3 linked regions of the Zymomonas mobilis subsp. mobilis ATCC 10988 genome follow. The protein of the gene in region 2 binds, or shares a complex with, the protein of the main gene of each other region. Links are inferred from orthologs where the notes say so. Each region holds a gene or a part of one and is shown on either strand. Other genes may lie near its edges.

Region 1 (2,932 bases), 870 kb from region 2 along the record:
AAGCGGCCATTTGAGACTTGCCCAACGGTCTTGTTTCCAGCGGAGTAATGTACCGAAAGGCATCAAAAGGCAGAGAAGCAAGGCCAGCGGCGTGATAATCATATTAAAATAAGGCGCGCCGACGGATAGTTTTTCTCCGTTCATCATTTCCGCCAAAAGAGGATAGAGCGTGCCAATCAGCACGATTGCCAAAATGACGCCGAGGAAAAGATTATTCAGCACCAAACCGGCTTCACGGCTGGGTAGAATAAAATGATTGCCTTGGTGGATTTTAGCGATCCGAAGCGCAAACAGGGCTAAGGCACCACCGATATAAAGCCCAAGCAAGCCAAGGATAAAACTGCCCCGCCATGGATCAACCGCAAAGGCATGAACACTGACCAGAATACCGGAACGCACCAGAAAAGTGCCGATCATGCTCATTGAAAAAGCGGTAACAGCCAAGACCAATGTCCAGACCCGTAAAGAATCCCTTTTGGCGAGGACGGAAACGGAATGGAACAAGGCGGTAGCGGCGAGCCACGGCATCAAAGCGGCATTTTCAACAGGGTCCCAGAACCAGAAGCCGCCCCAGCCCAATTCGTAATATGCCCAATAGCTGCCTGCGGTAATGCCGATAGTCAGAAAAACCCAAGCGCCTAGAACCCAAATGCGCATGGCTTTCGCAAAGGCACGATCTGCTTTCCCTGTCAGTAAAGCGGCGACCGCAAAAGAAAAAGCGACCGATAGGCCGACATAGCCAAGATAAAGCGTTGGAGGATGAAAGGCCAATCCCGGGTCTTGTAACAGCGGATTTAAGCCAAGGCCTTCTGTCGCAGGTGGATTGAGGCGAGCGAAAGGATTGGAAACAAAGAGCAAAAAGGCAAAAAAGCCTAAGGCTAGAAAGGCTTGCGATCCCAAAGCCAAAGATAATAATTTCTGGTCGATCTTCCCGCCAAAAAGCGCAAGCAAAGCCCCGCAAAAGCTGAGAATAGTGACCCAAAGCAGCATTGAACCTTCGTGATTGCCCCAACTGGCAGCCACACGATAAAGCATCGGTTTTGCCCAATGATCGTTTTCAGCGACCAAGGTTACCGATAAATCCACCCGCATAAACAACCAAAGCAGCATTGCAAAAGCGGATAGCGCCAAGGCGGCTTGGATAAGGGCTGTTATTTTGACGGCACCGGAGAAGACGTCATCAAGGCGATTATTCAGAACAGACAGGCCAAAGAGGCCTTGCAACAAGGCCATCATGGCGGCGAGCCACAAAAAGATAAGACCGGATTCGGCAATCACATCATTTTTCCTGTAATGTCGTTTGGGTCGCGGCCGCCTGCTGTTGAGTCACCGGCGGCATGTAGCGTTCGTCATGTTTGGCGAGGATGGTTTCAGCCATGAAAGAGCCGGATGGGTCAAAATGACCGTCAGCGACCACGCCGGAACCTTCCCGAAAAAGGTCTGGCACTATTCCGCGATAGGAAACCGCAATTTTCTGGTAACCGTCCGTCACCCGAAAATGGATGGTTACCCCGTCTTTTTCACGGATGAGCGAGCCGCGTTCGACCATTCCTCCCAAGCGGATATTCCGGTTTACGGGCAGATGCGCCTTGACGGCATCTGTGGGCGTGAAGAAATAGGCAGCCTGCTTTTTAAAGGCGACAAGTGCCAAAAAACCGGCAGCTATAACCGCCGCAAGCGCGATAATCCCCAGAATAAGCCGTTGATGTTTGGCTTGCACTTTATATCTCCGTCTATTTTGGGTCAGGCCTTGCGCGGTGAATCTTTTTTTGCTCGGCTTAGTTTCATCAGACGTTTTTCTGCCCGCCGCATCTGATACCAACTACCGAATAAAGCGATAAGCGTGACGGTTATAACAAGGCTGTAGGCCGCAATCACAAAAGGCCATTGGTGGGATGCCGTATTCATAAGGCAGCCATCCGCCGGAGACGAGCTTCATATTGGGCATTGGCAAGCAAAAGACGCATCCTGAAAAGAGTTATAAGCGCAAAGAGACAGGAAAAGCCGATCAAAGTCAAAGGCAGCGGCCATAAAAGCGATGGATCAATGGAAGAATGGGTAAGGCTGATACTTTGGCCTTGATGGAGTGTGCGCCACCACAAAACAGAATAATGAATGATCGGCAAATTGATCGCACCGAGTAAGGCGTAAATTGCCGGTATGCGCGAGGTTGTGCTGTAATTGCTGACTGATCGGGATAAAGCGATATAGCCAAGATAGAGAAAGAAAAGCACCAGAACAGAGGTCAGACGACCATCCCATTCCCACCATGTTCCCCAAGTGGGTCTTCCCCAGATTGAGCCGGTCATAAGGCAAAGTCCTGTAAAAATTGCCCCCGGTAGAGCCATGGATTTGGCAGCAATGCCCGCCAAAGGATGTCGCCAGATAAATTGCACCAAAGAGGCCAAGGCAATACTGCTCCAGCCACCCATGGCAAGCCATGCGGTTGGCACATGGATATAGAGAATACGGACGGTTTCCCCCTGTAAATAATCAGGCGGGGTCACGAATAAGCCGCCGATAATGCCAGCGAGGCTGAAAAGAATACCCGCAAGGCCAAGCCATGGCGTTAATTTTCGGCTTAGGGATAGAAAAAAATGGGGATTTGCAAGTCTTATCATAGGATGGTTATCCTTGGCATTCTTTATCCCTTAAAAAACAAAAATAAGATAGATTGACCCACAATCAGGGCTTTATCATTTTTCCAAAAATCTTCCGATATTATCCGTGCTTTTATGTCTTTTGGATTATTTCCAGAAGAAAAATCTGTCGTAAAATATGGGCGGTATGGCACAAAAGGAGGATATTTCCTTATCAAATAATGCGTTTTTAGATATCTATTTATCAATGTCCAAGCCTGATTTCACCATTCCGGTATCAGATCATTTTCTTTTGATTTTGCCATAAAAATCCATTTCTTTTTTTAAAAGCA
Region 2 (5,459 bases):
CCACAAGAGAAAGAACAATCTTTCGAAGAAAGACCAGACCCAAATAACAAAGAATTGAAGTTTTCAGTTTATTTCAAATAAAGGCAATTTGTTCGTGGATAATATGGATTATGGGCAAAAAAAAGAAATAGTTATAGAAGATAGTCGATCTCGATTAGCCACAATCATCGGATTATCTATCCTCGAAAAAGCTGATCTCTATCTCGACTTTATCAATCACAAAGCCTGCCTCAAGCCTAACAACTCGGACGCACAGCCCATACCGCAGTAAGTATCAAAGAAGGGGGAAGAGCGTCATCACAACTTGTTTTATCGGAAGCCTATCATGCCTAAAAAATATCGATTTCTTCTCTACCCCCTTCTTCTAAACAGCTTTTTCCTGCCGCCATTGAAAGCTGACAAGCCTCTCATTTCTGAAAGATTAATCGAATTTCTAAGGAATACAACAGCAGAAGAACAACAAAAGGGTGTAGAGCTCAACCCTGGGAATAAAAGGCTTGTAGATGCCCTTTTCGAAGGAGACAGTCTCCTTATTGAAAAGATTGCTAATGAGCCAGAAACAACAAATACCGTCAAAAAATTTACAAAAATTGAAGCGTTGCTCGTCAAAGGCAATTATGAAGAGGTCAATCGACAATTAGCAATATGTAAAAAAACCTTCTTCCAAGACCCAAACACGCCTACTCTACTTCCTCCGATTAATAATGTGGTGATGACCTGCGACCAGATTTCTGCTGGTAATTATTTTTTGGAAGGTAATCTTCCCGCTTGGGGTGAAAAACTCAACAACATCAACAATACTTATTATCCTGTCATCCGAAAATTCAAGGGACTAGGTTCTGTTGACAAAGGGTATAATTTAAGATTTTTAGAGATAACTTGAGAACAAGTTTTGTAGGGTAGATAGGATGCGAGGAGATCTGACGGACGCGGAGTGGGAGATAATACAGGGTCTTCTTCCAAGCGAACGAGGCCGCTGCGCGCGTCCCGCCAAAAGTAATCGGTTATTTCTCAATGGTATGCTTTATGTGCTTCGAACAGGCTGCCCGTGGCGAGATATGCATGAACGTTATGGGAAATGGAATTCGATCTATGTTCGGTTTCGTAGGTGGGCAGAACAGGGTGTGTGGGACGCTCTTCTTGAAACTCTCGTTGACCTTGGCCTGACAGATGACTGGCAACATATGATAGATAGTACGATTATTCGCGCCCACAGCCAAGCGGCTGGCGCAAAAGGGGGACGTATAAGGAAGGCTTTGGTCGCAGTCGCGGAGGCTTTACGAGCAAGATCCACGCCCGTTCCGATGGTCAAGGCCGCCCTCTAGCTTTCGCACTAACCGGTGGTGAGGTCTCTGATTATTCTGGCGCTGATAGCTTGATAGATATCCCTGTCACAACACCCCACTGTTTTCTCGCTGATAAAGGATATGATAGCGATAGGTTACGCGAAAAACTGCTTTTTCGAGGCATCCTTCCTGTTATCCCGCCTCGTTCCAATCGAAAAAAGCCTATTCCTTATAATCTCCAGCACTACAAAGATCGTAATCGTATTGAGCGGATGTTTAATAAGCTAAAGCAGTTCAGGCGCATTGCCACACGCTATGACAAAACCAGAAAATCTTTTCTCGCCTTCCTTCATCTCGCGGCCGTAAAATTGTGGTTACCTTCCTTTGTCAACAAAACCTAGAAAATTTTTCCCTTTCAGCAACAAAAATGGGAAGTCTAACTGTATTTCCCTCTTTAATACCCGCTTTTACGGTTACCGGAATAGATCATAAACAATCATTACCGATAAAATATCAAGATATAAATAAGAACAGAACCTGGAAGATTCCTTATATTAACGCCTCTTTAAATGGCAAAAAGACGATTCTTCTTCTGGATACGGAATCCGCGATTAGTAAATTACCCATAGAGTTAAAAGATTCGCCCCATGTCCATATTGTTGGACATATCAACTATGCAGATAATGGGACTGCTGAAATTTTTAGTGGCGATCTCGGTATTGTTGATGAACTCAAAATCGGAACAGCCGTTTTAAAAAACGTTCCCGTTCTCTTTACTACTACAAAAAAAGCCTATTTGGGGCTGATGGTTCTTCAAAAACTGGGTAAAATCAAAATAAATAAACAGCAGATGACCTTTGGCAAAAATATCAACTGTAACTGTCAACAGGACATTCATCTTGGAAGTACATTTGAAGGAGATTACCAAGCACTCAAATACCCCATTACATGGCAAGGTAGAACCGATCTAGTTGCCATAGATCTTTCTGAAGAAAACACCGATTTTAACTTACTACAGTTCAAATCTGAATTTACGCCAGAAGAACAAATATTATTTGAAAAACAAAAGAAAATTATTGATGAATTCACCGACATTACTAAAGATAAAATAACTGATCCAGCCTATATCGTGGAATCAGATTTATCTATTGATGGGATCAATTATAGAAAAAGACAAAAATTAGTCCTCAAAGATACTAGACGGCGTCCTACGATGACTATCGGAGCATCCATCCTCGAAAAAGCTGACCTCTATCTCGATTTTATCAACCACAAAGCCTGCCTTAAATCGATACAGTAAGCCTTTTACCCATCTTGTCCGATGCGCAAAGCGGCACCGATGACAAAAGGCGCGACAGCAAGCAAAAACAACGAACAAGCCGCCAATAATAGGAAGGCCCCAGGCTGATGACCATCAACAGCCCCCGCGCCAAAGATGAGGAGCGGCACGGCCAAAGGCAATAAAAGTAAAGCAGCCAACCCACTTCCGGACTTTATCCTTGCCGTCAAAGCGGCAATCATAACCCCCAAAGAGGCCAGTCCAGGAGTAGCCAATAAAAATCCGGCTTCCAATTTCCAGAAAACAGACCAATCCAAAGATAGCAAAGCCGAGGCGGGTAACAACGCCACCATTAAAGGGACAGCAAAACTCACCCAATGGGCGATAATACGCGCCACAGCTATCCATTCTTCGCTAATCCCGCGCACCGCATAATGATCGAAAAAGCCATTTTCGACATCGGGAATAATCAAACGGTCAATGGGTAACAAAGAAGCTAACAGAGCGGCAACCCATAATATTCCGCTACCAGTACGCGATAAAATTATGGGATCACTGCCCACCGCGAAAGGGTATAGAACGGCAACCAATAAAAAAAACAAGACAGGTAGAAATACCCCTGCCCCGATCAAAATTGAGCAATCCCGACGAATTAATAAAACAAGCCGGATCAAGAGAAATGACTTTCATCCAAAAGGTCAAAGAAACCTGATGACTGGCCAGAATTCGCTACGAAATTTTCTAAAGACAAGGTTTTATAATCAGCCATATCAAGCCCTTGATGACTAACAGCCAAAATAATCCCGCCCTTTTGGCGATGGTGCTCTATCATTTCGATCAAAGCCCTAACAGAAGCCGCATCAAGCCCGTTTGCCGGTTCATCCAACAACCAGATAGCAGCCTGGCTTGCCAACAAACGCGCCAACACAGCTCTTTTACGCTGCCCAGTGGAGAGCAAACGGACAGGTGAATCCGCCAATCTATCAAGAGCCATCACCGCCATTGCTTCTTTTTCAGCGCCCAAAACACCATCTAAAGCCGCCCAATAAGCCAAGGCTTTTTCTAAAGGCAAATGCCGATCCATTGCCAAAGCCTCATCCGCAAAAGCCACCCGACCCCATTTTTTAACATGACCCGAAAAAGGTTTCAGAAAACCCGCCAACAGACGCAAAAGGCTGCTTTTACCAATACCATTTGCCCCCGTTATTAAAACGGCCTCCCCAGCCTTCACTTCAAAAGACAAATGGGTAAACAGTAAGCGGTCGCCTCTCAAACAACTCACGTCATGACACGCCAGCCTTGCATTCCCGAAATCGGACAGCCTTTTTCTCCCCAACAAGATCCCGCCAAAGGGATAGAAAACAATATCAAAAATCTATGTCTTGACACTACCCCAAGCTAAAGCACCTTAACGCCACAGAAAAACCAAGAGAGCAGAAAGATACCGTTTCAAAATAATACTTTGTCTATCAGAACAGACAAATAGCAGGGCTATGCAAAACCCTTTATGCGGATCCCATCAAATCGTGAATTTAATGTACTGATGGCAATGCCAGACGGACAAACAGGCCACCTAAATCTTCACTTTCTTCCAAAGTAACACTGCCGCCATAAATTTCGACCACATCGCGAACAATTGCCAACCCCAACCCAGTCCCGGGTTTATCTGTATCCAAACGCGCCCCGCGTTTAAACAACTGCCCACGGAGATTTTCAGGAATACCCGTGCCATCATCTTCAATCAGGATTTCAACCGACTTACCCTGTTTTTCTACCGTAACAAAAACGCGTCCCTGACCATATTTAGCAGCATTTTCTATAAGATTTCCCAAAATCTCGTCCAGATCTTGTCTTTCTATTCTGACAACAGCGTCCTTAACTCCTGCAAGATCAATCGTTGCATGAGGATAAAGCCGAGTAACCGCGCGTTCTACCGCCAGTAAAGCAGGCCATACCTCTGCTTGGCTTTGGGCATTACCCCGCCGTCCGATAGCCCGCGCTCGCGCCAAATGATGATCGACATGCCGCCGCATGGTCATCACCTCCCGCAAAACAACTTCTTTCAAGGCATCGCTATTGGCATTCGCCTCATTAGTCACAACCGTTAACGGCGTTTTCAAGGCATGAGCCAGATTACCAGCATGTCGCCTAGCCTCTTCGGCTTGCCGCTCGTTATGAGACAACAAAGCGTTCAATTCTTCAATCAAAGGGGCGACTTCATTCGGCATCCGGTCATGAATACGTGAAGCCTGACCATTACGGACAGCACTAATCTCGCGCCTTAATTTCCGCAGCGGCCATAATCCGATCGTCACCTGTAAAACGGTAATAACAATCAACCCCGTGCCTAAAATCAAAAAGGCTTTCACAAGGGTATGGCGTAATTTTTTAATCTGATTGTCTAAAGAAGTGCGAATTTCAGCGACTTGGAATCGCCATAAAACAGACGAACCGGGTAAGCGGACATCCCGTTCCATCACTCGCAAAGTGCCATCAGAAAATTCGTCGCTATCATATGTCCGCACCAATTGCCCTTTAGGCATCGGATTGACTTGTAGCGAGCGATCCCAAAGTGAAGGGGACGGAAATCTTTCATATCCGCTACCGCTAACCTGAAAATAAAGGCCGCTATGGGCTTCCAAAAAACGCTGGTCACCCAAAGGCCGATTCAGTCGAACCGCCCCTTCGGGATCAATTTCAGAAGAAGCGATCATCGCCGCCAAAACATAATCAAGCTGGCTGTCAAAATTATCGGTGACGGCTTGGGTCAGCACCCGATCCAAGGTTACGCCGCCGCCCGATAGCAGGATAAATATCCACAAAGCCGAAATAGCAATTAACCGGCGGGTCAAAGAACCGGTAGGACGTATTACCGGCTCCTGACTATTATTTTC
Region 3 (2,719 bases), 870 kb from region 2 along the record:
AAGGAGCCGCACTAAAACTGGCAGAAGGAATAAAAGCCAACATACCCTGAAGATCGTGGACATTCAGCTTCTTGACCTGCTCTTTTGTAAAAACCGAAGTCGAAATCGGTGTCTTTTGATTGACCTCAAATCGACTTTTTGCCGTCACCTGAATCGTTTGTTTGTCTTCTGATACCTTGTTATCAGATGCCTTTGCATAAATAGGCGTCGATAAAGGACAGGCTATTATCAAAGATGACGCTATAGCCAATTTTCTTCTCATGGGTTCCCCCCTCCTCCGGTCCCTCAACCTCCCTAAAATGATTTCCTTCACTGACTTTAAAGACAACAAACAATTTATTTAATCACAGTAAATTATTCTTTCATTTTATATTTTGGTAATTTTAAAATCTTCGGAAAAGGGGAAATTCTTGCGGGAAAAAATAGATGAAATTTTCGAGAAATTTTTCTTTTTCATTTTTCCTAAAAATTAAAATTTTTACTTAAAAAATAACTTTAATTTAAACTTAAAATAAAGAATGAATTAAAAATTTAGATTTAAATTCCAAATTGCTTTTAAAAAAAGAAATGGATTTTTATGGCAAAATCAAAAGAAAATGATCTGATACCGGAATGGTGAAATCAGGCTTGGACATTGATAAATAGATATCTAAAAACGCATTATTTGATAAGGAAATATCCTCCTTTTGTGCCATACCGCCCATATTTTACGACAGATTTTTCTTCTGGAAATAATCCAAAAGACATAAAAGCACGGATAATATCGGAAGATTTTTGGAAAAATGATAAAGCCCTGATTGTGGGTCAATCTATCTTATTTTTGTTTTTTAAGGGATAAAGAATGCCAAGGATAACCATCCTATGATAAGACTTGCAAATCCCCATTTTTTTCTATCCCTAAGCCGAAAATTAACGCCATGGCTTGGCCTTGCGGGTATTCTTTTCAGCCTCGCTGGCATTATCGGCGGCTTATTCGTGACCCCGCCTGATTATTTACAGGGGGAAACCGTCCGTATTCTCTATATCCATGTGCCAACCGCATGGCTTGCCATGGGTGGCTGGAGCAGTATTGCCTTGGCCTCTTTGGTGCAATTTATCTGGCGACATCCTTTGGCGGGCATTGCTGCCAAATCCATGGCTCTACCGGGGGCAATTTTTACAGGACTTTGCCTTATGACCGGCTCAATCTGGGGAAGACCCACTTGGGGAACATGGTGGGAATGGGATGGTCGTCTGACCTCTGTTCTGGTGCTTTTCTTTCTCTATCTTGGCTATATCGCTTTATCCCGATCAGTCAGCAATTACAGCACAACCTCGCGCATACCGGCAATTTACGCCTTACTCGGTGCGATCAATTTGCCGATCATTCATTATTCTGTTTTGTGGTGGCGCACACTCCATCAAGGCCAAAGTATCAGCCTTACCCATTCTTCCATTGATCCATCGCTTTTATGGCCGCTGCCTTTGACTTTGATCGGCTTTTCCTGTCTCTTTGCGCTTATAACTCTTTTCAGGATGCGTCTTTTGCTTGCCAATGCCCAATATGAAGCTCGTCTCCGGCGGATGGCTGCCTTATGAATACGGCATCCCACCAATGGCCTTTTGTGATTGCGGCCTACAGCCTTGTTATAACCGTCACGCTTATCGCTTTATTCGGTAGTTGGTATCAGATGCGGCGGGCAGAAAAACGTCTGATGAAACTAAGCCGAGCAAAAAAAGATTCACCGCGCAAGGCCTGACCCAAAATAGACGGAGATATAAAGTGCAAGCCAAACATCAACGGCTTATTCTGGGGATTATCGCGCTTGCGGCGGTTATAGCTGCCGGTTTTTTGGCACTTGTCGCCTTTAAAAAGCAGGCTGCCTATTTCTTCACGCCCACAGATGCCGTCAAGGCGCATCTGCCCGTAAACCGGAATATCCGCTTGGGAGGAATGGTCGAACGCGGCTCGCTCATCCGTGAAAAAGACGGGGTAACCATCCATTTTCGGGTGACGGACGGTTACCAGAAAATTGCGGTTTCCTATCGCGGAATAGTGCCAGACCTTTTTCGGGAAGGTTCCGGCGTGGTCGCTGACGGTCATTTTGACCCATCCGGCTCTTTCATGGCTGAAACCATCCTCGCCAAACATGACGAACGCTACATGCCGCCGGTGACTCAACAGCAGGCGGCCGCGACCCAAACGACATTACAGGAAAAATGATGTGATTGCCGAATCCGGTCTTATCTTTTTGTGGCTCGCCGCCATGATGGCCTTGTTGCAAGGCCTCTTTGGCCTGTCTGTTCTGAATAATCGCCTTGATGACGTCTTCTCCGGTGCCGTCAAAATAACAGCCCTTATCCAAGCCGCCTTGGCGCTATCCGCTTTTGCAATGCTGCTTTGGTTGTTTATGCGGGTGGATTTATCGGTAACCTTGGTCGCTGAAAACGATCATTGGGCAAAACCGATGCTTTATCGTGTGGCTGCCAGTTGGGGCAATCACGAAGGTTCAATGCTGCTTTGGGTCACTATTCTCAGCTTTTGCGGGGCTTTGCTTGCGCTTTTTGGCGGGAAGATCGACCAGAAATTATTATCTTTGGCTTTGGGATCGCAAGCCTTTCTAGCCTTAGGCTTTTTTGCCTTTTTGCTCTTTGTTTCCAATCCTTTCGCTCGCCTCAATCCACCTGCGACAGAAGGCCTTGGCTTAAATCCGCTGTTACAAGACCCGGGATTGGCCTT

The links.
Region 1: the proteins of ZMOB_RS04235 (region 2) and ccmE are in contact, whole or in part, in a solved structure (PDB 8CE8), measured with the Escherichia coli proteins. The link is inferred for Zymomonas mobilis subsp. mobilis ATCC 10988 from one-to-one orthologs.
Region 3: the proteins of ZMOB_RS04235 (region 2) and ccmC are in contact, whole or in part, in a solved structure (PDB 8CE8), measured with the Escherichia coli proteins. The link is inferred for Zymomonas mobilis subsp. mobilis ATCC 10988 from one-to-one orthologs.

What each region holds. Positions count from the first base shown.
Region 1 is NC_017262.1:93,908-96,839, reverse strand. It holds ccmE (cytochrome c maturation protein CcmE), read right to left. Parts: upstream 1,721-2,932; coding sequence 1,280-1,720; downstream 1-1,279. Other genes in the region: ccmC (heme ABC transporter permease CcmC), read right to left, coding at 1,905-2,621; ZMOB_RS10220 (hypothetical protein), read right to left, coding at 1,744-1,908; ZMOB_RS00450 (heme lyase CcmF/NrfE family subunit), read right to left, coding at 1-1,278. UniProt on the Escherichia coli protein: Heme chaperone required for the biogenesis of c-type cytochromes. Transiently binds heme delivered by CcmC and transfers the heme to apo-cytochromes in a process facilitated by CcmF and CcmH.
Region 2 is NC_017262.1:961,751-967,209, reverse strand. Bases 1,415-4,383 are described here. They hold ZMOB_RS04235 (heme exporter protein CcmB), read right to left. Parts: upstream 3,237-4,383; coding sequence 2,592-3,236; downstream 1,415-2,591. Other genes in these bases: ZMOB_RS04225 (ATP-binding protein), read right to left, coding at 4,098-4,383; ccmA (heme ABC exporter ATP-binding protein CcmA), read right to left, coding at 3,236-3,901; ZMOB_RS04240 (retropepsin-like aspartic protease), read left to right, coding at 1,657-2,586. Outside these bases: ZMOB_RS04255 (hypothetical protein), read left to right, coding at 326-883; more of ZMOB_RS04225, read right to left, coding at 4,384-5,459. UniProt on the Escherichia coli protein: Required for the export of heme to the periplasm for the biogenesis of c-type cytochromes.
Region 3 is NC_017262.1:93,358-96,076, forward strand. It holds ccmC (heme ABC transporter permease CcmC), read left to right. Parts: upstream 1-861; coding sequence 862-1,578; downstream 1,579-2,719. Other genes in the region: ZMOB_RS00435 (TonB-dependent receptor plug domain-containing protein), read right to left, coding at 1-262; ZMOB_RS10220 (hypothetical protein), read left to right, coding at 1,575-1,739; ccmE (cytochrome c maturation protein CcmE), read left to right, coding at 1,763-2,203; ZMOB_RS00450 (heme lyase CcmF/NrfE family subunit), read left to right, coding at 2,205-2,719. UniProt on the Escherichia coli protein: Required for the export of heme to the periplasm for the biogenesis of c-type cytochromes.